One region of the Allobosea sp. NPDC055332 genome, then DNA from elsewhere that is predicted to be linked to it. Evidence: predicted binding sites of a transcription regulator. Region 1 holds the regulator's gene; the other holds the start of a gene.
What was found. The regulator LexA, encoded in region 1, represses DNA repair genes until DNA is damaged. The targets are predictions, from matches to a motif close to TGTTCNNNNTGTGTTCNG.

Region 1 (14,263 bases):
GGCCCGGCACGCGAGCGTCAGCTCGACGGCTTCGCGAGCGTCGAGCAGAATATGCGCAGTGCCGGACCAAGCCCGGCGGCGAACGCCGTCAGCGCGGCGCTCGCCCTCGTTCGGGTGCCAGCGGGCGGCTAGAGAACGCTTTTCCGATCAGATTTGAGTCAATCTGATCGGATCCGGCTCTAGCGGCGACTTACTCGACGACGGCGCCCGAGGCCTTGGCGATCGGGCCCCATTTTGCCAGCTCGGCCTTGACGTGCTCGCCGAGCGCCTCCGGCGTCGAGCCGACGATCACAGCGCTGACATCCTCCAGCCGCTGCTTCACATTGGCGTCCTTGAGCGATGCATTGGCGGCGCTGTTGATCTTGTCGACCACCGGGCGCGGCATGTTGGCGGGGCCGAACAGCGCATTCCAGGTATAGGTCTCGTAGCCGGCGAGCCCGCCCTCGGCGATGGTCGGCAGGTCCGGGAAGGAGGAGACGCGCTCCTTGGTGGTGACGCCGATGGCGCGCAACTGCCCGCTGCGGATGAACTGGGCCGAGGAGGGCAGGTTGTCGAACATGATCGGCACCGCGCCGGAGACGACGTCGTTCAGCGCCGGGCCGGCGCCGCGATAGGGCACATGGTTCATGCTGACGCCGCCGAGCGACTTGAACAGCTCGCCGGAGAGGTGCAGCGGCGTGCCGACGCCGGAGGAGGCGTAGGAATACTTGCCGGGATTGTCCTTCAGCAGCTTCAGCACCTCCGGCACGGTCTTGGCCGGGAAGCTCGGATGCACGACCATCACGTTCGGCACCACGGCGAGCAGCGAGATCGGGGTGAAGTCCTTGACCGCGTCGAAGGTCACGGTCTTCAGGATCGCCGGGTTGAGCGCATGGGTCGAGATCGTGCCGAGCAGCAGCGTATAGCCGTCTGGCGTGGCCCGGGCGACCGCGGTCGAGCCGATATTGCCGCCGGCGCCGGCGCGGTTGTCGATCACGATCGACTGGCCGAGCAATTCGCCCATCTTCTGGCCGACGAGACGCGCGACGATGTCGGTCGAGCCGCCGGCTGCGAAGGGCACGATCAGCGAGATCGGCCGCGTCGGGAATTGCGCCTGGGCAGACACCGAGCCGGCAGCACCGGCGAAGGGCAGGGCGGAGGCGCCAGCGAGGAAGCCGCGGCGGCTGAGACCTTCTGCATTCGACATGAGCGATGAACCTTTCAAAATGGTCGGCGACTGTAGCGCGCCGGGCGCAACCGTCACTTGCGTTTGATGCATCAATCGATGGAAACAATAAAGGCCGCGACGGGGTTCCGTCGCGGCCTCGTTTGCTTCAGGTCGGCGCTTTCAGCGGCGGCCGATCGGGGTGTAGTCGCGCTTCGGCGCACCGGTGTAGAGCTGACGCGGGCGGCCGATGCGCTGGGACGGATCCTCGATCATCTCCTTCCACTGCGCGATCCAGCCGATGCTGCGCGCCAGCGCGAACAGCGCCGTGAACATCGAGGTCGGGAAGCCCATCGCCTTCAGGGTGATGCCCGAATAGAAGTCGATGTTCGGATAGAGCTTCTTCTCGATGAAGTACTCGTCGTGCAGGGCGATGCGCTCGAGCTCCATCGCGACGTCGAGCAGCGGATCGTCCTTGATGCCGAGCTCGGCCAGGACCTCATGCGTGGTCTTCTGCATGATCTTGGCGCGCGGATCGTAGTTCTTGTAGACCCGGTGGCCGAAGCCCATCAGGCGGAACGGATCGTTCTTGTCCTTGGCCTTGGCGATGTATTTCGGGATGTTGTCGACGCTGCCGATCTCCTCGAGCATCTTCAGCGCCGCCTCGTTGGCGCCGCCATGCGCCGGGCCCCACAGGCAGGCGACGCCGGCCGCGATGCAGGCGAACGGGTTGGCGCCCGAGGAGCCGGCGAGCCGGACCGTCGAGGTCGAGGCGTTCTGCTCGTGGTCGGCGTGCAGGATGAAGATCCGGTCGAGCGCGCGCGACAGCACCGGATTGACCTTGTAGTCCTCGGCCGGCACGGCGAAGCACATGCGCAGGAAGTTCGAGGTGTAGTCCAGCGAGTTGAGCGGATACACGAAGGGCTGGCCGATCGTGTACTTGTAAGCCATCGCCGCCAGCGTCGGCATCTTCGCGATCATCCGCATCGACGCGATCATGCGCTGCTGCGGGTCGGAGATGTCGGTCGAGTCGTGATAGAAGGCCGACATGGCGCCGACCGAGGCGACCAGAACCGCCATCGGATGCGCGTCGCGGCGGAAGCCCTGGAAGAAGCGGGCCATCTGCTCGTGCACCATGGTGTGGCGCGTGACGCGATAGTCGAAATCCGCCTTCTGAGCCGCCGTCGGCAGTTCTCCGTAAAGCAGCAGATAGCAGGTCTCGAGGAAGTCGCCGTGCTCGGCGAGCTGCTCGATCGGGTAGCCGCGATAGAGCAGAACGCCCTCGTCGCCATCGATATAGGTGATCTGCGACTCGCAGCTCGCGGTCGAGGTGAAGCCAGGATCGTAGGTGAACATCCCGGTCTGGGCGTAGAGCTTGCCGATATCGATGACTGACGGCCCGATCGAACCCGCTTTGACCGGCATATCGACGGTTTTGCCCTCGACAGCCAACTGGCTGGAAATTCCGCTCATGGATCCGATCCTTTCAGGCTCGTTCTTCAGTCATGTTCCCGGTCGGACGGAGGCGCCGGCTGCTCATCGCGTTCCGGCATCATCCGAACGTCCCACGATGACGGCTCCATGACGGGAATGTCGGGGCGGGCAAGCGGGAAGAGTTCATCGGACTGATTTTGAAGCATTTTTTGTGCCGGACCGGCAGCGGGAGCCGCCGGTCCGCAGCGCGTTGCTAGACCAATTCGGCGAGGGGTTCAACCGAACGGCCATTAGCCTTTCTGGGGGCAATCATGCGGCATCGGCGAGGCGCGCCAGCACCTCGTCGCGGCCGAGCACCGCCATTACGTCGAACAGGCCGGGCGAGGTGGTCTTGCCGGTCAGCGCGGCGCGCAGAGGCTGTGCCACCTGACCGAGCTTGACGCCGCTCTCCTCGGCGAAATCGCGGATCGCGCTCTCCAGGGGCGGTGGCGCCCAGTCGGCTACGGCCGAGAGCTTCGCGGCCAGCTTCGGCATGCGCTGCCGGGCTGCATCGTCGAGCAAAGCGGCGGCTTTCGGCTCGAGCGCAAGCGGCCGCTGGGCATAGAGATAGGAGGCGCTGTCGATCAGCTCGATCAGCGTCTTGGCGCGCTCCTTCAGGCCCGGCATGGCCGCCATCAGCTTGGCTTCCAGCTCGGGGGTCGGCTGCGTGCCGATACCACGCGGCGGGCCGATTTCCGACCAGACCGCCTTCAGCGCGGTCATCAATTCGTGATCCTCCGACTGGCGCATATAGAGGCCGTTGAGGTTCTCGAGCTTGGCGTAGTCGAAGCGAGCGGGCGAGCGGCCGATCGAGGAGAGGTTGAACAGCGAGATCATCTCCTCCGGCGAGAAGATCTCCTGGTCGCCATGGCTCCAGCCGAGGCGCAGCAGATAGTTGCGCAGCGCAATCGGCAGATAGCCCATCGAGCGATAGGCATCGACGCCGAGCGCACCGTGCCGCTTCGACAGCTTGGCACCATCCGCGCCGTGGATCAGCGGGATATGCGACATGCTGGGAACCTTCCAGCCGAGCGCCTGGTAGATCTGCGTCTGCCGCGCGGCATTGGTCAGATGGTCGTCGCCGCGGATGACGTGGGTGACGCCCATGTCGTGATCGTCGACCACGACGGCGAGCATATAGGTCGGGTTGCCGTCGGAGCGCAGCAGCACCAGGTCGTCGAGGTTCTCGTTCTGCCAGGTGACGCGGCCCTGGACCTCGTCCTCGACCACGGTCTCGCCGGTCTGCTCGGCCTTGAGGCGGATCACCGGCTTTACGCCCTCCGGCGCGGTCGCCGGATCGCGGTCGCGCCAGCGCCCGTCATAGCGCAGCGGCTTGCCTTCGGCGCGCGCCTTCTCGCGCATCTCCTCGAGCTCCTGCGGCGTCGCATAGCAGTAATACGCCTTGCCGGCGGCCAGCATCTGCTCGGCGATCTCGCGATGGCGGGCGGCGCGCTGGAACTGGTAGACGGTCTGCCCGTCCCAATCGAGGCCGAGCCAGGCCAGGCCGTCGAGGATCGCGGCGATGGCGCCCTCGGTCGAGCGTTCGCGGTCGGTGTCCTCGATGCGCAGCAGCATCTTGCCGCCGTGGCGGCGGGCATAGAGCCAGTTGAACAGTGCGGTGCGGGCACCGCCGATGTGCAGGAATCCGGTTGGCGACGGCGCGAAGCGCGTGACGACCGTGTCACTCATGAAGGGAGGCTCCGGCGGAACAGGTAAGCAAAAGACGAGGGCGACTTCGATACGGGCCTCGGCCGGGGCTGACATCCGGCGCCGCCGCTGTAACATGCCTTGCCGGCTGCCGTTAAGTGCCCCCGACGGGGAGGGGGCGTGATCGCCGCGCGGCCGCGACGGGGGGACGAATGCTCTCCTACGGGCCAGAAGAGCGCCGTAGCAGGGTGCGAGCCGGCGAGCTGGCCTTGCCGGCGCGCTTGCGGCGCTTCGCCGGTTTCCCGTGGCCCGCATCCCTTGTGCTGCATGATTGGGGCGGCCGCGTCCGCCGGGCCCTCGAAACCGAGGCCGAGCGCCGCCGCCTGTTCAACTGGCTGCCGGTCTGCATGGGCGCCGGCGTGCTGCTCTATTTCCTGGCCGATCGCGAGCCGGGACTGGCCGCACCCCTTGCCGGGATGGTGTTGTGCGGGCTCGCCGCGCTGCTGACACGCCAGCGTCGTGCCGTCATGGCTGTCTGCATCGCGGCCGCCGCAGCCTTTGCCGGTTTCGCGGCTGCGACCTTCAGAACGGCAGGCATGGCGGCGCCTGCGCTTGCTCGCAACCATGTCGGCAAGCTCACCGGCTTCGTCGAGACGCTGGAGCAGCGCGAGAAGGGTGTGCGGATCGTCATCCAGGTCACGGACTTGCCTGGGGTGGAGGCTGCGCAGCGGCCGCGGCGGGTGCGCGTCACCACGCCGGTGACGACCTTGAAGCCCGGCGACCATATCAGCGCGACGGCGCGCCTTTTGCCGCCGCCCGGCCCGGCGCGCCCCGGCGGCTATGATTTTGCTCGCGACGCCTTCTTCCAGGGCATCGGTGCCGTCGGCAACATCGCAGGCAAGATCACGCTCGTACCGGCGCCGGTTCCGATGCCGCGCCGGCTCGCATTGGCGGTCGCGATCGACCAGGCCCGCAATGCATTGACCGAGCGTATCGCGAGCAGCGGCGGCGGGCAGGCGGGAGCGATGGCGGCGGCGCTCGTCACCGGCAAGCGCGGGCTGATCAGCGAAGAGACCAACAACGACCTGCGCGCCGCCGGCATCTACCATATCGTCTCGATCTCAGGCCTGCACATGGTGCTCGCTGCCGGCACGATCTTCTGGCTGGTGCGGGCGCTGCTGGCCCTGTCGCAGACGGCGGCGCTTCACTGGCCGGTGAAGAAGCTCGCGGCGCTGGCGGCCATGCTCGGCGCCACCGGTTATTGCGTCTTCTCCGGCGCCGAGGTCGCGACCGTGCGCTCGCTGATCATGACGCTGGTGATGCTGGGCGCGATCCTGGTCGACCGGCCGGCGCTCAGCATGCGCAATCTTGCCCTGTCCGCGATCATCGTGCTGCTGCGCGAGCCGGAAGCGCTGCTCGGCCCGAGCTTCCAGATGTCGTTCGGGGCGGTGACGGCGCTGATCGCCTTCGCCGAGCGCTGGCAGGAGCGTCCGCCCGATGCGGCCGCAACCTCCTGGCCCTGGCCGCTGCGGCCGCTCTGGCTTTCGGCCGTCGGCATCCTGTCCACGACCATGGTCGCGACCGCGGCGACGGCGCCCTATGGCGTCTATCATTTCCAGACTTTCAATCCGTTCGGCCTGCTCGGCAATGCATTGGCGCTGCCTTTCGTCTCGCTGATCGTGATGCCGGCCGCTGTCTTCGGCGTGCTCGCCTATCCGTTCGGGCTGGACTGGCCGGCCTGGGCGCTGATGGGCTGGGCCTCCGGCCTCGTGCTCCAGCTTGCTCATTGGGTGGCTGGCATCGACCGCTCGACCGTCGTGCTGCCGGCGTTCGGCTCGCTCGCCCTGATCCTGTTCTCGCTGTCGCTGCTCTGGCTGACCTTGTGGACGACGGCGCTACGTTTCCTTGCTGCGGTGCCTCTGGTCGGTGGGCTCGCACTGGCCTCGGCTCCGTCGCGACCGGACATCATGATCGAGCGCGACGGCTCGGGCGTATTGGTCCGCGGGCCGGATGGGAAGATGGTGCTGGCCGGCAAGCCGAGCCGTTTCGTGCTGACGCAATGGCTGCATGCCGACGGCGATTCACGCTCGCCCGATGATGCGGCGCTCCGCAACGGCGCCGCCTGCGACGCGCGCGGCTGCGTCATCCGCCTGCCGGATGGTCGCAGCGTCGCCTATACGCGCGATCGCATCGCCCTGGTCGAGGACTGCCAGCGCGCCGATCTTGTGGTGACCTCGCTCTATTGGACGGCACCTTGCGCCGCCCGCCTGATCGATCGCAGCGCGCTCATCCGTGACGGCGCGACCGCCTATCACGCGGCCCGTGAGGGCTGGCGCGCCTATACGGCCGACGAGGTCACGCATCTTCGTCCCTGGACCAGGGCGCGACCGGAACCGAGGCCGGCGCCCGAGGCTGCTCCTGCTCCTGCTCCTGCTCCAACGCCGGCAACTACGGAGCCGGCGCAGGATCCGGACATGCTTCAGTAGCGCCGCATCAGATTGACGAGCCGGCCCTGGATCTTGACCCGGTCGGGCCCGAGCACGCGTGTCTCATAGGCCGGGTTGGCGGCCTCGAGCGCGATCGAGGAGCCGCGCTTGCGCAAGCGCTTCAGCGTCGCCTCCTCGTCGTCGATCAAGGCGACGATGATGTCGCCGGTATTGGCGGTGTCCTGCTTGCGGATGACGACGGTGTCGCCGTCGAGGATGCCGGCCTCGATCATCGAGTCGCCGCGGACCTCGAGGGCGTAATGCTCGCCGCCACCGAGCATGTCGGCCGGCATCGAGACGCTGTGGCTGCGATCCTGGATCGCCGAGATCGGCGTACCGGCGGCGATACGGCCCATGACCGGGATCGAGACGGTGGAACGCCCGCTCTCCTCGGCGGCTGGCGGCCGCGGCTTCGTCAGGTTGGCGGCCGGTGCCGGGGCAGGCGGGGTCTGGCCGAGCCCGCCCTGAACGACCGAGGGGCTGAAGCGGCCACGCTGCGCCTGCGGTCCGCCGATCCCGTCAGGCATCTTGATGACTTCGAGGGCGCGCGCCCGGTTCGGAAGCCGGCGAATGAAGCCGCGTTCCTCCAGCGCCATGATCAAGCGGTGGATGCCGGATTTGGAGCGCAGGTCGAGCGCGTCCTTCATTTCGTCGAACGAGGGCGGTACGCCGGATTCGCGCAGGCGTTCATGGATGAAGCGAAGCAGTTCGAACTGTTTGCGTGTCAGCATGATCGCGCCGTCCGCCTCTCGGGCTAGAATCGAAACAAAGCACGAACACCATACTCGTTCGCCTTGTGTTCCGCAAGGCGCATCCTGCCGCAAGGTGAACGGATCAGCGCAGCCGGATGATGCGGCAGGGATCGCCCGCCTTGGCTGGCTCGGCGAAAGCCGGGCGGATCACCAGCGCCTCGGCCCGTGACAGGTTCGCCAGCATCGAGGAATCTTGCTTGGCGAAGGGCCGAACGCGCCGCTCGCCGTCAACCAGCTCAATAGTGGCGCGCAGATAGTCCTGGCGTTCGTCATTGGCCGGCAGGTCGCTGGCGAGGATGGCCGGCTCGCTACGATCGCGCTCGGGATCGTCGATGCCGAGCAGGGCCTCGACCAGCGGCATCGCGAAGAGGTGCCCGCAGACGATCGAGGAGACCGGGTTGCCGGGCAGGCCGAGCGCGACCATGGGCCCGAGCCGCCCCATCATCATCGGTTTGCCGGGGCGCATCGCGATCTTCCAGAACCCAAGTTCCATGCCCTGCGCCTTCAGCGCCGCCTGGACGAGGTCGTGCTCGCCGACCGAGGCGCCGCCGAGGGTGATCAGGACGTCGGCACCGGCTTCGCGTGCTGCCTCGATCTTGGCGGCGAGATCGGGATGATCGTCGCGGGCGATGCCGAGGTCGAGCGCCGTGCCGCCGGCCTGCTCGACCAGAGCGGCAAGGGCGAAGCTGTTCGAGGCGACGATCTGGTCGGGCCCGACGGGTTCGCCCGGCAGGACGAGCTCGTCGCCAGTGGCGAGGATCGCGACCCGCGGCTTGCGGCGGACCGAAAGCGTCGGATGCCCTGCGGCAGCGGCGAGACCAAGCGCTGCGCTGTCGAGCCGGCGGCCGGCTTTCAGCAAGATCTCACCGGTTCTGAAGTCGAGTCCCGCCAGGCGGACGAACTGGCCCTGATCGGCAGGTTTGGTGACGCGGATCACCGGGCTGCCGACGCCTTCGGCATGCTCCTGGATCAGGATCGTATCCGCGCCTTCAGGCAATGGTGCTCCGGTAAAAATCCGTACTGCCTCGCCAAGCGAAACTTTGCCGGAAAAGCGGCGACCAGCGGCGGACTCGCCGACAACGCGGAGCTGGGCGCCGCGCGCCAAATCCTCGACGCGTACGGCGTAGCCGTCCATGGCCGAATTGGCGAAAGGCGGCTGGGTCCTGAGCGCGGCGACGTCTTCAACCAGCACGCGGCCGGCGCACTGCGCCAGCGGCAGCGTCTCGGCTTGTGTCGGGCCGGGCACGCTGTCGAGCAGTGCTTTCAGCGCGACGGGAACGGGGGTGAGGCTCATGCCGATGGCCCTGCGAGCTCGTAGGTTCCGGACTTGCCGCCGGATTTATGCACGAGACGGATGCCTTCGATATGCATGGCGCGATCAACCGCCTTCACCATGTCGTAGACGGTGAGGCAGGCGACGCTGACGGCGGTCAGCGCCTCCATCTCGACGCCGGTCTTGCCGGTGAGCTTGACCTCGGCGCGCACGCGCACGCCCGGCAGTGTCTCGTCGATCGTAAGGTCCACGGCGATCTTCGAGAGCAACAACGGGTGGCAGAGCGGGATCAGCTCATGGGCGCGCTTGGCGGCCATGATGCCGGCGAGGCGGGCGGTGCCGAGCACGTCGCCTTTCTTCGCCTCGCCGTCGCGGACGATCGTCAGCGTCTCGGCTTGCATCACCACATGGCCTTCGGCGACGGCTATCCGGATGGTCTCGGCCTTGCCGCCGACATCGACCATATGGGCCTCGCCCTTCTGGTCGAGATGGGTGAGGCGGCTCACGCGGCGGCCTCGGCCGTCTTGCCCGTCAGAAGCTCGCGCGTCGCGGCCGCCACGTCCGCCTGGCGCATCAGGCTCTCGCCGACGAGGAAGGTATTGACGCCGCAAGCCTGCAGGCGGGCGATGTCGGCATGAGTGAAGATGCCGCTCTCGCCGACGAGCAGGCGGTCCTTCGGCACGCGTGGCGCCAGCCGTTCGGTGACAGCGAGGTTGAGCTCGAAAGAGCGCAGGTCGCGGTTGTTGATGCCGACCAGCCTGGTGTCGAGGGGCAGCGCGCGCTCCAGCTCGGCCTCGTCATGGACCTCGGCGAGCGCGGCCATGCCGAGCGCCTTGGCGGTAGCGATGAGTTCGTGCGCCGCGGCATCGTCGAGCGAGGCCATGATGATCAGGATGCAATCGGCGCCCCAGCTCCTGGCTTCGAAGACCTGGTAGGGCTCGAACATGAAGTCCTTGCGCAGGCCCGGCAGGCCGGAGGCAGTGCGGGCCTGCGCAAGATACTCCGGCTGCCCCTGGAAGGAGGGCGTGTCGGTCAGCACCGAGAGGCAAGCGGCGCCGCCTTCGGCATAGGCCTTGGCCAGCGCCGGCGGGTCGAAATCGGCGCGGATCAGGCCCTTGGACGGCGAGGCCTTCTTGATCTCGGCGATCAGGGCCGGGCCGCCGGCGCGGTGCTTGGCTTCGAGCGCGCCGATGAAGTCGCGCGGCGCCGGCATCGCCGTGGCGCGCTTCTCAATCTCGGCCTGCGGCACCGCGGCGCGGGCAGCCGCGATCTCCTCGCGCTTATAGGCTTCGATCCGCCTGAGGATATCGGACATGGGCAGCCTCACGCATTGGAGCTGGCGACCAGGGTCGCGAGCGCCGCCTTGGCCTTGCCATTGTCCAGCACCGCATAGGCTTGCGCCAGTCCGTCATTGAGCGCGGCGGCCTTGCCGGCGACGACGAGCGCGGCGGCGGCGTTGAAGGCGGCGATGTCGCGGAAGGCGCTCTTCGCCCCGCCGAGCACATCCTGCAGTGCCTGCGCGTTTTGCGCCGGCTCGCCGCCGCGCAAATCCTCGGGCCTGGCGCGGGCGATGCCGACGTCCTCTGGCGCGATATTGAAGGTCTCGATCTTGCCGTCCTTCAGCGCGACGACGCGGGTCGGGCCGGTGGTGGTGATCTCGTCGAGGCCGTCGGAGCCGTGCACGGCCCAGACCGTCTTCGAGCCGAGCGATTGCAGCACCTTGACCATCGGCTCCAGCCAGGTCTCGGAGAAGGCGCCGATCAGCTGCTTCTTGACGCCAGCCGGGTTCGAAAGCGGTCCGACCAGGTTGAAGATGGTGCGGGTGCCGAGCTCGGTGCGTACCGGTCCGACATGGCGCATCGAGGCATGATGGGTCGGCGCGAACATGAAGCCGACGCCGGCCTCGGCGATGCAACGCTCGGTGCCGGCCGGCTCCAGCCCGACCTTGACGCCAAGCGCGGTCAGCACGTCGGCGGCGCCGGAGCGCGAGGAGGCGGCGCGGTTGCCGTGCTTGGCGACGGGCACGCCGCAGGCCGCGACGATGATCGAGGCCAGCGTCGAGACATTGTAGGAGCCTGAGGCATCGCCACCGGTGCCGACGATGTCGATGGCATCGGCCGGGGCTTCGACGGTAAGCATGCGCGCGCGCATGGCGGTGACCGCGCCGGCGATCTCCTCGGTGGTCTCGCCGCGCACGCGCAGCGCCATCAGGAAGGCGGCAGCCTGCGCATTGGTGACCTCGCCGGAGAGCATGGCCTCGAAGGCGTCGCGGGCTTCCTCGCGCGACAGCGAGGCGCCGGTCGCGACCTTGGCGATGAAGGGTTTGAAGTCGTCCATGGGAACTCGATCGATCAGGCTGTCGCGGAAAGGGCGGCTTTGTTGGTCTGGTGCGACCATCGCTCGGCGAGATCGAGGAAATTGCGCAGGATCGTCGCCCCGTGCTCCGAGGCGATGCTCTCGGGGTGGAACTGCACGCCATGCACCGGCAGATCGCGATGCGACAGCGCCATGATCATGCCGTCGCCGGCTTCGGCTTCGATCGAGAGCTCGGCCGGGCAGCTTTCCCTGCGGATGACGAGCGAGTGATAGCGCGTCGCCTCGAGCGGGCCGTTGATGCCGTGGAACAGGCCACGCGCCCGATGGGTGATGGTCGAGACCTTGCCGTGCATCGGCAAAGGCGCGCGCACGACCTCGCCGCCGAAAACCTGGCCGATTGCCTGCAGGCCGAGGCAGACGCCGAAGATCGGTTTCCTGTTTGCGCCCTCACGCACGAGATCGAGGCAGATGCCAGCTTCGTTCGGCGTGCAGGGGCCGGGCGAGAGCACGATCGCGTCATGGTCGCCGGCGAGGGCCTCATCGACCGACAGCGTGTCGTTGCGGCGCACGTCGACCTTGGCCCCGAGCCCGCCGATCAGGTGGACCAGGTTCCAGGTGAAGCTGTCGTAATTGTCGATCAGCAGGATGCGCATCGCGTCTAGGCCGTTCCCACCCAGTTTCTCAGGGCTGCACATGCCCCCGAACGCGCGTGCGGGTCAAGCACGAGGGCGCGGAGCTGGTCGCTCCGCGCCCTCGAAAGGCGTTCAGTCGTGTCGGCGTCGGGGCGTCACTTCACGCGGCGATAATGCGCCGTCATGAACTGGACCCATTGGCCATCCTCGCCCTTGCCGCGCGAGGACAGGACGTGATGATCCGGGCTCTTGACCTCGACGATGTCCTGATAGGCCGCCGTCTTGCCGGGCTTGGTGAAGTCCGGGCCTTCGGTGTCGAGGGTCAGCACCGTGCCGTCGGCACTGCGGGTGCCGGTATAGACCCACTGATTGCCCATCATCGAGCCGATGAAGGAGCCGACATAGCGTTCCTTCAGCGGATCATAGCCGAGCGTGATCCGGGTCGTCGCCGGGCTGCCGTCCGGCATGCAGCCGGTGCCGTCGCCGACGAGCCAGAGCCCGCCGATGGACGAGTAGGACTGCGTGCCATTCGACTTCATCGGCGGCTGGTCCGGACCCATCATGCACTCGGTCTCGTAGGTCCACTCGCCGACGAGCTGGAGGAGCCAGTCATGCTCCGCCTGAGGCTTGGCCGGCATGCAGCCGGAGAGGTCGCCGGCCTGCGGCTTGTCGAGTTCTGCTGCGTTGCTCATGGTTCTTCCTCCTTGGTTTTGCTTCTCTGGGTGGACAGTCGAATGCGCCGTGGTCAGGCGGCGGCAGCAACCAGTTGCGGCCGCTCGGTCGCCTGCTTCAGGGCGGCGAGGCCCTTCTCGAAATCGTCGCCGACCATGCGATCCATGTTGAAGATCGTGCCCATGACCTTGCCGAGGAACGGGCAGGCGCCCTCCATCCGCCAGGTCACCAGCGTTCCGGCTTCAGCCGGGGCGAGCGTGAAGGTGATCAGGTTGTGGCAGGCCATCGGCTTGGTCATGTCGAGCGTGACGGCCAGCTTCACCGGCGCCTGGACTTCGACGATAGCGAGCTCGCCGGTGCCGGCCTGCTTGTTGCCGTCGAAGACGTAGACGGCGCCGACGCCGGAGGTCGCGCCCTTGAAGCTGCGCTTCATCGCCGGATCCTTCTTCTCATAGGGCGACCAGGCGCCCCATTCCTGGAAGTCCGCGAGCAAGGCGAAGATGCGCTCGGGCGTCGCCCGGATCGTCGCGGAACGGCTGACCTCGAAAACATCGGGCTTGCGTGCGGCGACAATGAGGAGGCCGGCAATGAGGGCGAGCACGGCGATAGCGATGTAGGTGAGCATGGCTGACTCCTGTTCAGGCATTTCGGGCCGTTGTTCCGCCCGTCTGCTGCAAGGACGTGGGCGCCTGCGGCGATCCGACACTGCGGGCGAAAATTTTTCGGGCTCCAGCCGCGGCGCATCAGCCCGCTGCGGGCGCGTGACAGCAGGATGCCGTGGCCTCCTCGCGCCAGCGGCCGGTCATGTCGGTCTTGCCGGGCGTGTCGTAGCGGTCGTGCGGGCGGACCCAGTCGGTCAGGTTACCGGCCGGACCGGTCTCGTTGCGGCCCTTCGGCGTCAGGTCGAGATACATATAGGTGCCGAGCACCTCCTCGGCGCCGCGGCCGAAGGTCGAATAGGTCTGGTAGATCGTCCCGTCCGCGTCCTTCTCGAAGACGGTATGGCCGGACAGGTCCTCCAGCGGTGAGGCGATCGTCGCAAAATTGTAGAAGGCGTTGGCGAGCTGTTCCGGCGTATAGGAGACGTCGAAATCATAGTTGAAGTCGCTGCCATGGGACGAGACCCAGTGGAAGTTCCAGCCCATGCGGGCCTTGTAGGCCTCGATCTCTGTGAGCGGCGCCCGCGCTACGGCGACATAGGCGACGTCGTGGCGTTCGAGATGCTGCAGCACGCCATCGACATGGTCGGCCTCGAACGAGCAGCCGACGCAGCCTTCGATCTGGCCAGGCGCCAGCATGAAGTGCTTGACGATGAGCTGGCTGCGGCCGCGGAAGAGCTCGGCGAGCGTCTGCTTCCCGGTCGGCGTATCGAAGACATAGGTTTTCTCGATCCGGATGCGCGGCAGAGCGCGGCGCTCGGCGGCGATCGCATCACGCTGGCGCGTCAGTTCCTTCTCCTTGATGAGCAGGGCCTTACGGGCAGCGATCCAGTCTTCCTTGCTGACGGTGGTCTGCTTCATGGTCGGTCTCCTCGCTGCAATGGCCGCTTTCGATCCTTGAACTCAGGGTTTCGAAGCAAGCTGTTGTCATCGACGAGTTTTCGGCTGTAGCCAGGCCTGGCTGACGCCATCCGCTCGTCGCCCCTTTGAGGCAAGGACGAACGGGCGGGCGCGGTGCCGACACCGCGACACAAAAAATATCAGCTGCGATCCGTCGCCGGCCTCAGCCGGCCGCGACCTGTCCGCTCTCGCGCATCAGCCGGTCGATATGCTGGCGGATATGGGCGGCTTCGCTGGCCGAGCCAGCGAGCGCGATGGCGCGGTCGAAGATGGTACGCGCCTCGCGATCGCGGCCGAGCTGCATCAGCA
Region 2 (14,263 bases), 360 kb from region 1:
ACGCGCTCGGCGCCCGGCCGCAGCATCAGATGATAGGTGTTGCCGAGCACGACATCGGCGCCGAGCGCCTTGACCTGCTCGGGATACATGCCCTTGACCGTCGCGGCCGTGCCGACCGGCATGAAGGCGGGCGTGCGGATCACGCCGCGCGGCATGCGGACCTCGCCGGTGCGGGCAGCGCCGTCACGGCCGAGGAGATGGAAGCTGAATTCCGTCGTCATGGCCGCCGGCCTAACCCAGCACAGCGTTCTGTGGAAGGGCTGGATCGCTTACCGTCATTGCGAGGAGCGCAGCGACGAAGCAATCCAGGCAGCGTGAAGCGAGACCTTCTGGATTGCTTCGCTACGCTCGCAATGACGTCTAGCGCTTGGCGAAGGCCGCCTCGTAGACATCCGGCTTGAAGGCGAGGATGCGGCGGTCGCCGAGATCGAGCACCGGGCGCTTTATCATGGTCGGCTGCGCCAGCATCAGCGCGATCGCCTTCTTCTCGTCGAGGCCCTGCCTGTCGGCCTCCGGCAGCTCGCGGAAGGTGGTGCTTCCCTTATTGAGCACTTTCTCCCAGCCGAGCTCGCGGCACCAGCCCTCGAGCCGGGCCTTGTCGATGCCGGCGACGCGATAGTCGTGGAAGGCGTAAGGGATCTTGTGCGCGTCGAGCCAGCTCCAGGCCTTCTTCATCGTGTCGCAGTTCTTGATGCCGTAGAGCGTGACCATCGTCCCGACCGATCGCTTGAGTGCCGTCGGCGCGGGGTGGCATGGCGGCCGTGCGAGATCAAGCAGGCCTGCCACAAAGGGCCGGCGCGGCAGGAGCGCGGGTGAGCGAACAGCGCGGACAGTCAGCCATCTCTCGCGTTCCGTCATCCGATCGGCAACGATGGCGCGTATCGGGCGAGCAGGGAATCGCATGGACGTATCATGATCGATCAGCTGCAACAGGTCGCGAAGCGCGACGACGACCTCGATATTCCGTTCCGCTCCTGGAAGAATCATCCGGCTGCCGGAGTGGATTTTCCCGACCTCTCGATCGCGACCAGCGAAGCGAACCGGACACGCCCCATCATCGATGCTCTCGGGTCGCGGATCCCCGCCAGGATCGAGGTGCTTGCCGGCCTCGACATCGGCGGGCTCGGCCTTGCCGGGGCGCTGGCCTACCGCAACGGCCTCGGCTTCATCGACATCCGCAAGGTCGATTCGCTGCGCAACGAGGTGATGCGCAGCATCATCGCGAACTACGAACTCGGCGAAGGCGTCGTGATCTCGAAAGGCGCCCGGCTGGCGGGCCGCCATGTCGCCATCGTCGACGATTGCCTGATTTCGGGCGGCACGGCGCTGGCGACGGCGCGGCTGATCCGCCGGCTCGGCGGCCATTGCGATACGGCGCTCTTCGTCTTCGACATCGAGGGGATGGGCGGCCGCGAGCGGCTTACCCAAGCCGGCATCACCACGGAGGTGCTTCGCACAGTCCCGCGAACGGCGCCGGAGAGCGATGGCGCCTAGGTAAAGTCGGCGCGATCAACAGCCACCGAGCGGCCAGCGGGCGAGATGGTCGTGGCGGCTCGCGCCATGGACGCTTCGGATGAGCACGAACTCCCGGACTGGAAAGCTCTCAGGTGGGATTATTGGCTTGTCGAACGGGCATTCGTCGTAGAGCAGCGTCACGTGTGGTCCGAATTTGGATGGCATCCGAAAGCCTCTCGCCCGCATCTCGCGACATAGCCTCCTCTGAAGCCTATCGAGGATCGAGAACGTCTCGCTCGTCTCCAGAAAGATGGCCTGCCGATCGCCCGGGCCGCCATACCCCGCGACATGGTCGAAGGCGACAGAGAAGCTCGACGCGACCATGGATGCGGCGATCCTCTCCAAGGTCGCGATCTCCTCATCAGTGGCCCCGCCGTAACGCTCGATGCCACCCAAAGTGAGGTGATAGCGTTCCGGTCCGATCGGCCACCCGCGCAAGCCGTGCGATCTGCGCAGACCATGCGCGAAAGCATGGATAGCCGCGGCGTGCTCCGGCGGCGGCACCACCGCGAAGAAGTATCTGACCCAGCCCGGTGCAATTAGGGTTTTCGACCAGTCACGGTCCACCGCGATCCCATACCGGGGATCCCAACCGAACAGATTTGGTTGATCTGGAGACGGCTTTCCCATCTTCAGTATCTAGAACAAAATGAGAACATTAGCAAGTTCGGCATTCGACGAGCACACCCGCCCTCACCCGGCCGCCCGGTACTCCGAAGGCGACATCCCCGCCCGCGCCGCGAAGAAGCGGGAGAAATAGGCCGCGTCGGAGAAGCCGAGCCGGAAGGCGATCTGCGAGACTGGCGAGCGGGTGTAGACTAGGTCCCGCCGCGCTTCGATCATCAGCCGCCCCTGGATCACCCGCATGGCGGAATGGCCGAGGAGCTCGCGGCAGACACGGGTCAGATGCGGGCCGGTGACGCCAAGATCGCGCGCATAGGCATCGAGCGGCTCATGCATTTGGAAATGGCTCTCGACCCGCTCGATGAAGCGCCGGACCAGGACGGCACGCGCGTCGTTGGCGCCGCTGGCCGCCACCGCATGCGAGCGCGCCGCGCGGGTGAACCAGATCGCGATCAGCCGCGCATGGGCGGAGAGCGCGAGCTCGCGGCTGCCGCGATTACGGCCGAACTCGGTGAGCGCCGCCTCCATCGTCATCGCCAACTCGGCAATGCCGGCGTCGCCCGCCCCTCGCCGACCGACGAAGGCCTCGCCGAGCACGGCGCCAAGCGCCGGCTCAGCCTCGACCAGCGGCGTCAGGGTCGAGGTCGCGACGCTGGCGACGAAGCCCTCGGTGTCCGGCTCGAAGCGGAATTCGTGGATCGCCAGTGGCGGCAGCAGCAGGACCGTGCCGGGTATGAGCCGGTGCTCCGCGCCGTCGACCCGCACCAGCCCGCCGCCCGAGGCGATGAGGAAGAACTGCGCCATGTCCTGGTGGCGGTGCGGCTCGATCCGCCAGTCGCGCGGGGCGCTGCGGGCGCTGATCCGCTCGATATGCAGCGGATCGGGGAAACGCTGCTCGCGTGGCTCGTCATAGAGCCAGTAGGCGGGCACCGAGGCGAGCGTCATCGCACAATCCGATATTCGTTTTGTCCAAGAGGTTGGGTGAAAGCTCCATTCCGGTCAAGCGCTCGCAATGGCAGATTCGCGTGAAAGTACCGGGCCCTGAGCCCGTTAAGTTACGGGAGGACGCGATGCGCACCCAGGTCGTGATCGTCGGAGCCGGGCCGTCAGGCCTGCTGCTCGGCCAGTTGCTGACCCGCCAGGGCATCGACAATGTCATCCTCGAACGCAAGAGCGCCGACTATGTGCTCTCGCGCATCCGTGCCGGCGTGCTCGAACAGGGCACGGTCGACCTGCTGCATGAAGCCGGCGTCGGCCAGCGCCTCGCCGAGGAAGGCCTGCCGCATGACGGTTTCTCGCTCGCTTTCGAAGGGCGCCTGCAGCGCGTCGACCTCAAGGGCCTGACCGGCCAGCAGGTGACGGTCTACGGCCAGACCGAGGTGACGCAGGACCTGATGGAGGCAAGGCAGGCGGCCGGCACGACGACGTTCTACGAGGCCGCGGACGTCCAGCTCCATGATTTCGACGGTACATCGCCCCGCGTCAGCTTCATCGTCGAGGGCAAGCGGCGCGAGATCGCCTGCGACTTCATCGCCGGCTGCGACGGCTTCCACGGCACCTGCCGCGCCTCGGTGCCGTCAGGTGCGATCGAGACCTTCGAACGCGTCTATCCCTTCGGCTGGCTCGGCCTGCTGGTCGACCAGCCGCCGGCTGCGCATGAGCTGGTCTATGCCAGCTCGCCCTTCGGCTTCGCGCTGTGCTCGATGCGCTCGCAGACCCGCAGCCGCTACTATGTCCAGGTCGCGCTCGACGATAAGGTCGAGGCCTGGTCGGACGAGCGCTTCTTCGATGAGTTGCGCCGGCGTGTCCCCGAGGAGGTCGCGGCGGCAGTGACGCCGGGGCCCTCGCTGGAGAAGAGCATCGCGCCACTGCGCAGCTTCGTCGCCGAACCCTTACGCTTCGGCCGGCTCTTCCTCGCGGGCGATGCCGGCCACATCGTGCCGCCGACCGGCGCCAAGGGGCTGAATCTCGCCGCCAGCGACGTGCATTACCTGTTCGAGGCGCTGCGCGAGCACTATGCCGAGCGCTCGGATGCCGGACTCGACGCCTATTCGGCGAAGGCGCTGGCGCGCGTCTGGAAGGCGGTGCGCTTCTCCTGGTCGATGACCAACCTGCTCCACCTTTTCCCGGAGGCGAGCGCCTTCGACCAGCGCATCAGGCGCGCCGAATTTGACTACCTCACGCAATCGCAGGCCGCGCTCACCAGCATGGCGGAGAACTATGTCGGCCTGCCCTATTGAGATTGGCCGGCTCCCAGTCAGCGCGGCGGCAGCTTCTCGTGCTTCGGGATGTCCGGAGGCACATGGTCCCAGGGCTGGGCGACCGAATGCCAGAACACCATCTCAGGCTTGTAGCGGCCGGGCTCATCGAGGCTGCCGGCGCGCACGATGAACAGGTCCGGGATGTCCGGAAAGGTCAGGTAGACCGGCGAGCCACAGGTCGGGCAGAAGGCGCAGCGCTTGACCGTGCCGCCCTCGCCGACGACATCCCAGCTGCTCGCCTGTCCCTCGACGGTGACCGGCGCGCCGACGAAGCTCAGATAGGAGCTATGGCCGGTGCCGCTCTGCAGCTGGCACTGGCGGCATTGGCAGTCATTGCTCTCGACCGGCTCGGCCGAAATCTCATAGCGGATCGCGCGGCAGGCGCAGCCGCCCGTATAGGCATGGCTCATCATCATGTCCTCGACAAATCAGGGGCAGACGGCAGTCCTGCGATGTCAGGCGGGCTCGCCGGCAACATCGCCGAGGCGCGGCAGAATGGTCTTCCAGCCGCGGCCCATATTCGTGAACGCAATCTCGTTGCGCGGCAGCTCGAAGCCGGAATGGACGAGACGGACGCGCGTGCCGTTGGCGTTCCTTGTCAGGGTCCAGGTGACGACCGTGTCGAGCCGCGAGCCGTAGCCGGCATTGCCGTCGTCGCCGCCCTTCCAGGAATAGGCCAGGCGCTCGTTCGGGATCACCTCCAGCATCTGGCAACGGATCGTGCCGTCCCAGGCGCCGGCCGGCGTCGTCTTGAAGGTGAAGCGCGTGCCCTCGACCGGCACGAAGCCAGTCGGTTCCATGATCCAGCGCGCGATCAGCGTGCTCGAGGTCAGGGCTTTCCAGATTACCTCCGGCGCATGCGGGAGGACTTCGTCGACGACGATATCCTGCGTCGCGGGCTGCAGGTCGAGAGCGGTCATGGGTCGATCTCCTTGAGAAGGGTGCGCAGATTGGCGAAGCGCTCGCGCCAGAACACGCCGTAGTGGCCGATCCAGTCGACCAGCGGCGCCAGGCCTTCCGGCTCGGCGCGATAGAAGACGTTGCGGCCCTCAGGCCGCTCGGCGACGAGGCCCGCCTGCTTCAGTGATTTGAGATGCTGCGAGATGGCGCCCTGCGTCACGCCGCTGCCGCGGGTCAGCTCGGCGACGGTGATCTCATCGCAGGCTGACACCCGTTCGAACACGGCCCGCCGTGTCGGGTCGGCGAGCGCACGCATGACTGTGGAGACGGAAGCGACTTCGAGCATGCTAATCAATTAGCTATCACTAATTGATTAGTCAATACTAATTTGTTGGCGTGACGCCCGCTTCTCAGATGGGGACGGGGACGCTGCCGGTGCTCGGATCGGTGCGGTTGGTCGGTGCTCCAGGCGGCGACGCGGCGGCCGGCAGGCCAGCCCGACCATCGCGGTCATCCTGAAGCCGAGGCCGGCAGCCGAGACGCGTATGAATAGCTATCGGCTTCCGGCCGTCGCTGACGGCCGGAAGCCCGGGAGACCTCGCTGATGCGCAAGCGGTCAAAAAGGCCGAGTGGGCCTTTCGAGCTCACTCTTCCCTGAAGCTGGAGCGCATCGAATCGGTCAGCGGTTGCATCAGATAGGCGATGGCGGTCCGCTCGCCGGTTGGCACGTAGACCTCGGCCGGCATGCCCGGCCTGAGCTTGGCCCTGACCTTCGGCGGGAAGCCCGAAGCCGAGACGCTGACGCGAAGCTCGTAGACCGTTTGCTGCAAGACCTCGTCGCGCAGCGCATCGGCCGCGACGGATTTCACCTCGCCGATGGTGAAGGGCGTCGCCCGCCCCTTGAAGGATGGCAGGCGGACCTCCGCGACCATGCCCGGATGCAGGTTGTTCACATCCATCGGCGAAACCTTGGCGGTAACGATGAGGTCGTCGTCCTGCGGCACGATCTCCATCAGGGTCTCGCCCGGCTTGACCACCGCCCCGACGGTATGGACCTTCGAGGCCACCACCCGCCCGGTGCGCGGCGCACGGACCTCCGCGCGTGCCAGCACATCCTCTGCCATGCGCAGCTTCTCGCGGGCATCGGCGAGCTTGACCCGGCATTCGGCAAGCTTGGTCGAGGCCTCTTCGGAGGCTTTCAGGCCGATCTGGCTCATCTGGAGCCGGATCTCGTCATTGGCGACCGCAAGCCGCGCCAGATCGGCTTCCAGCGAGCCCATGCGGCCGTGCAATTCGGTCAGCGAGCGCTTGAGTGGATTGATCCGCGTCGCAGCGACATAGCCCTTGTCGGCGAGAGGGCGCAGGCTGACGAGCTCCTCGTTGATGCTCGCGGCCTGCCCGATGGCCGCCTCGCGCTGCGCCTCGTTCGACTGGTACTGCTTCTCGGACTGCGTCAGCCGCTCCTTGAGGATCGAGACTTCGAGCTTCTGCGTGGATTGACGTTCCTTGAACAGGCGCTCCTGGTCGAGCATGACCCGGCGCGCCTCCTTTGTTTCCGCGGTATCGAGCAGTTCGCTTGGGAAGGTGATGCGGTCGAGCCGGTCGATCTCGGCCGTGAAGCGCGCTTCCTCACCCAGGGCCTGCAACACGATGAGCCGCGCCACGCTGCGCTGCGCCGCCGCCTGCGTTGTATCGAGGCGCAGCAGGGTTTCGCCAGCCTTGACGTCGGCCCCGTCGCGCACCGCGATCGCCTCGACGAGTCCGCCTTCGAGATGCTGCACCGCCTTGCGGTCGCTCTCGACGACGATACTGCCATGCGCCACGACGGCGCTGTCGAGGCGTGCGGTCACCGACCAGATCCCGCCGGCTCCGAGCGCAAGGCCGACAACCAAATAACCCTTGCGGACCGGCGCGCGCCAATCACCGCCGGCCTCGACAGGCGTGCCGGCGCGCTGGAGCCATTGCCTTGCCATCGAGAGCAGAGGCTCGAAGCGGTGGCGGCAATCCAGCTTTTCCAAAAAGGGCTTCATCTTGGTAAGGACGGGCTTCATCTTGCTCGAAAGGGAAATCATCGACGTGCCCACCTTGCGGCCGAAAGCGGCTCGACCTGCCCTGTCTGGCCGCGCTGCGGCGGCTGGATGCGTGCACCGCTGCCCGGCTGCAGCAGGACCGGCAGGATCTCGTCACGCCCACCAACCCTGACGGCCTGGCCCTTCTGCATCAGGATGATCTTGTCGACCTGCGACAGCAGCTGCGGGCGATGGGTGATCACCACGACGATCGCGCCGGCGTCGCGCAAGCCCGACAGGGCTCGCGCCAGCGCAGCATCGCCGTCCATGTCGAGATTTGCGTTCGGCTCGTCGAGCACGACCAACGCCGGCTGGCCATAGAGCGCCCGGGCCAGCCCGATCCGCTGGCGCTGCCCGCCGGACAGGATCGCCCCGCCCTCGCCGATCTGCGTCGCATAGCCGTCCGGGAAGCTCTGGATCAGCTCATGTGCGGAAGCGGCCGTGGCGGCGGCGACGGCGGCCTCGTCTGTCGCGTCGGGATCGAAACGGGTGACGTTGTCGCGCACGCTGCCGGCGAACAGCTCCACGTCCTGCGGCAGATAGCCGAGAATGCCGCCGCGCTGCTCGTCGGGAAAATGCCTGATGTCGTTGCCGTCGAGGCGCACGACACCCTGAACCGGCTGCCAGACCCCGACCAGGGCGCGCGCGAGCGAGGACTTGCCGGAACCGGTCAATCCGACGACGGCCGCGATCTCACCAGGCTCCACCTCGAACGAGACATTGTGCAACAACAGCGCGTTCCCGTTGGGCGAGCGCACGCTCAGCCCTTCAACGCGCAAGGAGCCCGCCGGGTGGGGCAAGGTCATCGGTCCGGCGCCACCCGACGGCGCCTTCAAGGCCGTGCCGAGCCGCTGGAAGGCACTGCGGGCGGAGACGAAGCTCTTCCACTGGCCGACAGCACCCTCGATCGGTGCGAGCGCCCGGCCCATGATCAGGGATGCGGCGAACATCGCGCCGGCGGCCATGCTCTGGTTGATCGCGAGATAGGCGCCGACGCCCAGGACCGCGCATTGCAATGCGAGCCGCAGCAGCTTCGTCACCGCCAGCAAGGTCCCGCCCCAATCGGCGGCGGCGGTGTGATGGATCAGTGCCTGCCCGCGCTGGCGCTGCCATTGCCCGCGGATCGGCTGGCCCATGCCGAGCGCCTTGATGACCTCGGCATTCCGCAGCGAGGCTGTGAGCCGCTCATTGGCGCCGTGGCCCAGTTCCGAAGCGCGGATCAGCGATCCCTTGGTGATGCGCTCGTTCAGCAGGGCGACACCCAGGATCGCGACAGCGCCGAGCGTGGCGACGGCGCCGATCGCCGGATGCAGCACGAAGCAGAGGCCGAGATAGATCGGGATCCAGGGCGCATCCATCAGCGAGGGCACGAGGCTACCAGAGAGCGTCGCCCGCAGGGTTTCGACATCGCGGATGGGCAGGGTCGGCGAGCCCTTCGCATCGAGCGCGCCATGAAAGGCGGCTTCGAAGGCCGGCTCGGACAGCGCCTTGTCGACGCACAGGCCCAGCTGCACGAGCGCCCGGCTGCGGAAGTGCTCGAGCGCGGCATAGGCAACGAACAGGGCGAGCACGATCAGCGACAGCATGACCAGCGTCGTGCCGTTCCGGCTGGTCAGCACCCTGTCATAGATCTGCATCGTGTAGAGTGGGGAAACGAAGACGAACAGGTTCAGCACGAAGGAAAGCCCGAACAGCGATGCGAATGCGGGCGTCAGCTTGCGAACCGTTTGCGAGAGCATGTCCGTCGGTTTCCTTGGTGCGATTGCAGCCGTCGACGCCGGCGTATCCGGGCGGGCGGCAATCATTGGGGAGAGGAAGGCGAAGCCCCCGCGAGGTTAGCCGCGGAGAACGGCGACCCGGCCGCCATGGCCGGGTCGCCTCAAGGCAGCGGCTAGGCGCTACCAGTGCCAGTGCGAGAGCTGGCCGTGGTGGTCGTTGTCGCCGTCATCATGGCGCCACTGGCTGCCGCGCCAGTCGTTGCGGCCACCACCCAGACTGATGTTGTCATCGCTGGTCGCCTGATTGTCCCGCAACCAGTTGCGGCCGCCGCCATGGTCATCGTCGCGCGATGCCACACCGTCCCAGGACCAGCCACGGCCGCCGCCGAGGCCGCCCCAGCCACCATGGCCACCCCACCCGGCCCAATGCCCGGAGTTCGACGGGGTTTCCACATCCGTCCCGCCCGTACCGGTATCGACCTCCGGTATGGTGATCACGTCCGGGTTCTCGGACGGATTCGAGACCGGCGTTTCCGATTGCGGCGTTTCGGGCTGGGCGGTGACCGGCGGGGTCTCGCTGCCGGGCTCGGAGGTTACGGGCGTCGTGCCCTCCCCGGTCGCAGGCGTCGTCGGCGTCTCCTCGCTCGGAGTCGTCGGCTCGGCGGTCACCGGAGGCGTCTCTGTGACCGGCTCGGAGGTCACTGGAGGCGTCTCCGTGACCGGCTCGGAGGTCACCGGCGGCGTGCCGCTCCCATTCCCGCTCGATGGCGTCTCGACCTCGGGCGAGGTCCCGGTCAGCGCCGAACCGACCGAGTCGAACGGCACCGACTCGATGCCATGCGCCTGCGCCACCGACCCGGAAACGAAGCCATAATTGCCGTTCGCCGCGTCGACGAAGCCCGCCTGACTCGTCTCGGCACTGCCGGAATCGCCGCCCTGGCGCTGGAAGCTCGCCAGCGAGACGTCGGCGATGGTCAGTTCGCGACCGTCGGGATTGTAGTAGACATTGTCGTGGATCAGGCGCGGATCGGTCTGATCGGTATCGATCGTGTTGCTTCCGTCCTCCGAGACCTCGATGAAGTTGTTATAGGTCTGGTTGCCCGAGATCGGGTTGTCATCGGCAACGATTGTCGAGACACCGTACTTGCCATTGTCGAGCAGCGTGTTGTCATGGATGTCGTTGTTCGACCCGCCATGAATGAGGATGCCGCTGAACGTCGTCCCCTGGACGAAATTGCCGTAGATCTGGGCATTGCTCGCCATGTTGTCGAGATAGATGCCGGAGCTCCAGTCTTCAGCGAAGCCGCCATCCTTCGTGTTCGTTCCACCGGTATCGACGATGGTGTTGTAGCGGATGATGCTGCCGTCCGCGCCGGAATCATCGGCCGAGAACAGGTAGATCGCCCCGGTGTCCGGCGTCTGCTGCCCGGAATGGCGGACATCGTTGTATTCGATGGTGTTTCCGCCTGACGGGTTGCTCGGATCGTAATTGATCTCCGAGATGCCAAAGCGCGGCACGTTCGTGATCGTGTTGTGATCGATCTGATTGCCGGCCGACTCCTGCATGTCGACGGAGCCGTACTGGACGAACACCTCGTTCGAATGGTCGACCGTGTTGTTCGTGACGCGGTTGTCGCTCGTTCCCGCCGTCATGGCGATGGCGCTCGACCAGGTGTGCTCGAAGCTGTTGCCCGAGACGAGGTTGCCGCTGCTGTCACCGTGCAGGGCGACGCCGACGCCGACATTGGTGAAGTGGTTGCCCTCGACGACCAGACCGGTCGCATCATGCGCCTCGATCGCCGCGGTGGTCGGGTCGCCCGACTTCGAGGCGGTATCGGTGAAGGTCATGCCCTTGAAGGAGACGTTGTCAGCACCGTCGACGACGAAGATGCTGTGATCTCCGGATACGACTCCGCCCTGGCCGCTGAACCCGTCCGGAGCCTTGTAGGAAATCGTCTGCGTCTCGGCATCGTAGGACCACTCGCCGACATTGTCCGGCGTGTCCTGCGAAACAAAATAGCGGCTCGCGGCGCCAAGATCGTAATTGGCCTCCGTGGTGAAGGTCATCACATTGCCCTGGACCGAGGCAACGGTCAGCACTTCGCTGGAATAGCCGTTCTCCGTGAAGACCGTGACCGTGTCGCCGGCTTTCGGCTCCTGGCCGGCCGGGTAATCCGACGGGTTGTACGCCATCGACTTCTGGGCGTCGTATCCTGACGGGAGATCCTGCCCCCAGAGCCAGCCGCCATGAACCGGATCGTTCGGATCGACGTCGGGGTAGCGGCTTTCGGTCTGCTTCTCGCCGTTGACGGTGAACTGCTGGACATCCTCGGCATCGACATGCGCCGTCCAGACGCCGTTTGCGCCCTGGGTCCAGCCAGTCACCTGCGTGCCGCCGCTGATCACGACGTTCTCTCCGGACATCGCCACGAAGGACGAACCGGAATCAGCCGAGGTCAGCTGGAGAGCGTCATCTACATAATAGGTACCACCGCCGAGGTAGACCGTGTCTGCCCCATTGCTCTGGTGCATGGCTTCGACAGCCCGCTCCAATGTTTTGAAAGATGACGATGCATCAAGTCCTGTATTGTTATCGTTTCCGGTCGCCGACACATAAATTGTGGCCATAAAGGGGCTCCTTTTTTGGCTGGAACACGTTAAGTGATCGCTGCCTAGATACCCTTGAGGCCTGATTCGGCGCTACCCGAGCCGATGAATCCTTACTCCGAAGGATTAGTACAAACGGACTAATCGTCTTGTTTTGGCACAATATATCAATGGATTGTTTCTTGGCCGCGCTTCGCCCACCCTGTTGATGGATCGGCCCGATCGGCCCCGAAGCATCGATTTGCTCCGCGGATGGAGCCCTCAAATGGCCTTATTCTCGAAACCAGAAGGCGAAATCGCCGCTTAAGTCAACGCCGTCTGGTCCGGCCCGGTTCCAGCGTCCGAATGACAGACCGTCAGATGATGGTCGCAGAACTGGGCACTTGCGGCCAGGCGATCGACATAGGCTCGGAACGCGGCCAGGGTCGCGACCGGTCGCTGGCAGCCATCGCAGATGACCAGCGCCTCGGCGGACAGATCGTTCGGCAAGTGGACGGCGGGTGATCCGCAGTGCTGGCAGCTGAACCCGCCTCCCCGCGGCGGCGAAGCCGCCCGGAGATCCGGGGCCGCCAGCAGCGCGGCATAGCGATGCGAGCGCCGGCTCATGCCGAGGCCTGATAGAAGGATTTGTAGTTGCGATAGACCCGCCCGCGATCGGACACGTCGTAGCGACCCTGCTCCTCGAGGTCGACACCGTTGAGGACGACGCCCGCGACGTCCAGCCCCAGCTTGGCGAGGTGATCGAGCGTGGCGGAGACGGTGCTCTTCAGCGTATCGTTCCATTTGACGACGTGCAGCACCGTATCGGCGTGCTCGCGGAGCAAGGCGCTGTCGGCCGAGAGCAGAACGGGCGCGACCTCGAACAGGATGACATCGTAGCGCGCCCGCGCCTCCCGCAGCATCGCCTCGAAAGCCGGATTCGAATAGACGTTCTGGCTGTCACGCAGGCCGGAGGCACGCCGAACCGTGGCGACCGGGCTCGCGCCTGGACCAGCTGCGTCGCCGACCTGCGGCAGGCATTGGTCGAGCAGCGCCTCGTGCGGGAAGTTCTGGCCCAGCAGCAGGCGCCGGGGCGAACCATCCACGACCAGGACCCGCTGCCCCATCATCGCGAGCACGCGTGCCATGGCGGAGGCGACGAAGGATTTGCCCTCCCCTGGCGCCGACGAGGTGATCAGCACGAATTTGGGCGGATTGCTGGCGGGAAACAGCTCGGCCACCATCGACCGCACGGCCTCGGCGAAGACGAGGCTCTCCAGTCCGCCCGGATAGTGCTCGAGGTTCGGGAGAAGACCGAGGCAATTGGTTCGTGTCTCGGCAGCGAATTCGTTCTCGCTGCGAAAGCCGCGATCCCGCTTCTCGAGCAGATAAGAGAGTGCCGCGCCCGCCGTCAGCCCGCCCATCATTGCGAGTCCGAGGACGAGCGACGGCTTGGCCGAGCTCGGCAGCGAGGGAACATCGGCCGCTGAGACGATCTGGGCGATGATGGGCCGCAGCTCGCTCACGGCGCTGGCCTGCTGATGGGCATCCGAAAGCTGCTTCAGACGGTCGCGTGCGGCCGTAGCCTCGGCCTGCAAAGTCCGCAGTTGGCCTTCGAGCCCCCTGGCCTCGATCGACTTGGTCTGCAGGGCCGCAACGCGCTCGCGCAGAGCGGCCTCGGCAGCACGGGCGGCCTGGACGTCGGTCTCGATATTGGCGACCGATTGCGCAAGCTGCTTCTGCAACCGCTCCTGCACGGCCGCCAGCGACAGGCGCAACCGTTGAACGGCAGGGTGACGCTCGCCCGAAACTGAGACCATCTCATCGAGAGCCCTGCGCGCCTTGCCCTCCTCGTCCAGCAACTGCTGAACGACCGGCGAGCCGCCGAGGTCGCTTGTCTGCGGGATGTTGCCGGCGGCGAGCGAGACCTGCGCACGCTGAAGCCGGGTCTCCTCTGCAAGCCGCGTCGCGGATGTCGTGTTGAGCTGGGTCAGCATGTCACGCAGCTGCTGCTGCTGTATGTCGGCGCCGTCCTGCCCGAGCTCGACGAATCCGGTCCTGATCCGGAAGGCTTCGATCTCCTTATCGATCCTTCCCAGATTGGCACGCGCCTCCTGCGCCTGCGCGCCGTACCATTGGCTCGAGCGCTGCGAGGCGTTCGTGGTCGCTTCCATCTTGCGGCGCAGATACTCGTTGCCGAAGGCGTTCACGATCAGCGCCGCACGGTCGGGGTCGGTATCGCGATAGGTCAGCGTGACGAGGTAGGCCTTGGTGTCGTTGCTCACGCCGAGCGATGCGAGCAGTTTCTGGGCAGCGATATCGCGCTGGGTCGGCTCGGCCGCCCCGTTGCCAAAGCCGACGAGATTGCGCAGCGTGTTGCGTACCGCCGAGGGGAAAACCATTTCGGCCGCCCCCGCCAAGAGATGGGACAGCGAAGACGGCTGGCTCGGCGCGGCCTGGTCGAGACCCAGGCGAGACGCGACGGCGCGCGCGGTCGCGAGCGAACGGATGATCCGTGCCTCGCTTTCCACCAGGGTCGAGGCGTCGAGCGCCACGCTGCTGGCCTTGCCGCCTCCGCCGCTGTCCTCCC

Region 2: ACWIGM_RS17885 (2'-5' RNA ligase family protein) is a predicted target of LexA. The motif match lies at 2,156-2,173, and genes of this name have one in related genera.

What each region holds. Positions count from the first base shown of each region.
Region 1 is NZ_JBSHMO010000003.1:685,879-700,141, reverse strand. Features, by position in the region: gene lpxB (lipid-A-disaccharide synthase) at 1-132, shown strand, start outside; gene ACWIGM_RS19630 (Bug family tripartite tricarboxylate transporter substrate binding protein) at 191-1,186, opposite strand; gene gltA (citrate synthase) at 1,328-2,617, opposite strand; gene gltX (glutamate--tRNA ligase) at 2,888-4,306, opposite strand; gene ACWIGM_RS19615 (ComEC/Rec2 family competence protein) at 4,477-6,750, shown strand; gene lexA (transcriptional repressor LexA) at 6,744-7,481, opposite strand; gene ACWIGM_RS19605 (molybdopterin molybdotransferase MoeA) at 7,585-8,796, opposite strand; gene moaC (cyclic pyranopterin monophosphate synthase MoaC) at 8,793-9,281, opposite strand; gene trpC (indole-3-glycerol phosphate synthase TrpC) at 9,278-10,090, opposite strand; gene trpD (anthranilate phosphoribosyltransferase) at 10,099-11,112, opposite strand; gene ACWIGM_RS19585 (anthranilate synthase component II) at 11,127-11,744, opposite strand; gene ACWIGM_RS19580 (DUF1579 domain-containing protein) at 11,879-12,415, opposite strand; gene ACWIGM_RS19575 (SRPBCC family protein) at 12,469-13,020, opposite strand; gene ACWIGM_RS19570 (DUF899 domain-containing protein) at 13,139-13,915, opposite strand; gene ACWIGM_RS19565 (RNA polymerase sigma factor) at 14,118-14,263, opposite strand, start outside.
Region 2 is NZ_JBSHMO010000003.1:323,385-337,647, reverse strand. Features, by position in the region: gene tgt (tRNA guanosine(34) transglycosylase Tgt) at 1-221, opposite strand, end outside; gene ACWIGM_RS17895 (ArsC family reductase) at 361-711, opposite strand; gene ACWIGM_RS17890 (phosphoribosyltransferase family protein) at 913-1,494, shown strand; gene ACWIGM_RS17885 (2'-5' RNA ligase family protein) at 1,510-2,082, opposite strand; gene ACWIGM_RS17880 (helix-turn-helix domain-containing protein) at 2,209-3,084, opposite strand; gene pobA (4-hydroxybenzoate 3-monooxygenase) at 3,210-4,379, shown strand; gene ACWIGM_RS17870 (GFA family protein) at 4,397-4,810, opposite strand; gene ACWIGM_RS17865 (SRPBCC family protein) at 4,856-5,320, opposite strand; gene ACWIGM_RS17860 (ArsR/SmtB family transcription factor) at 5,317-5,646, opposite strand; gene ACWIGM_RS17855 (HlyD family type I secretion periplasmic adaptor subunit) at 5,945-7,372, opposite strand; gene ACWIGM_RS17850 (type I secretion system permease/ATPase) at 7,369-9,108, opposite strand; gene ACWIGM_RS17845 (right-handed parallel beta-helix repeat-containing protein) at 9,268-11,619, opposite strand; gene ACWIGM_RS17840 (hypothetical protein) at 11,998-12,300, opposite strand; gene ACWIGM_RS17835 (GumC family protein) at 12,297-14,263, opposite strand, start outside.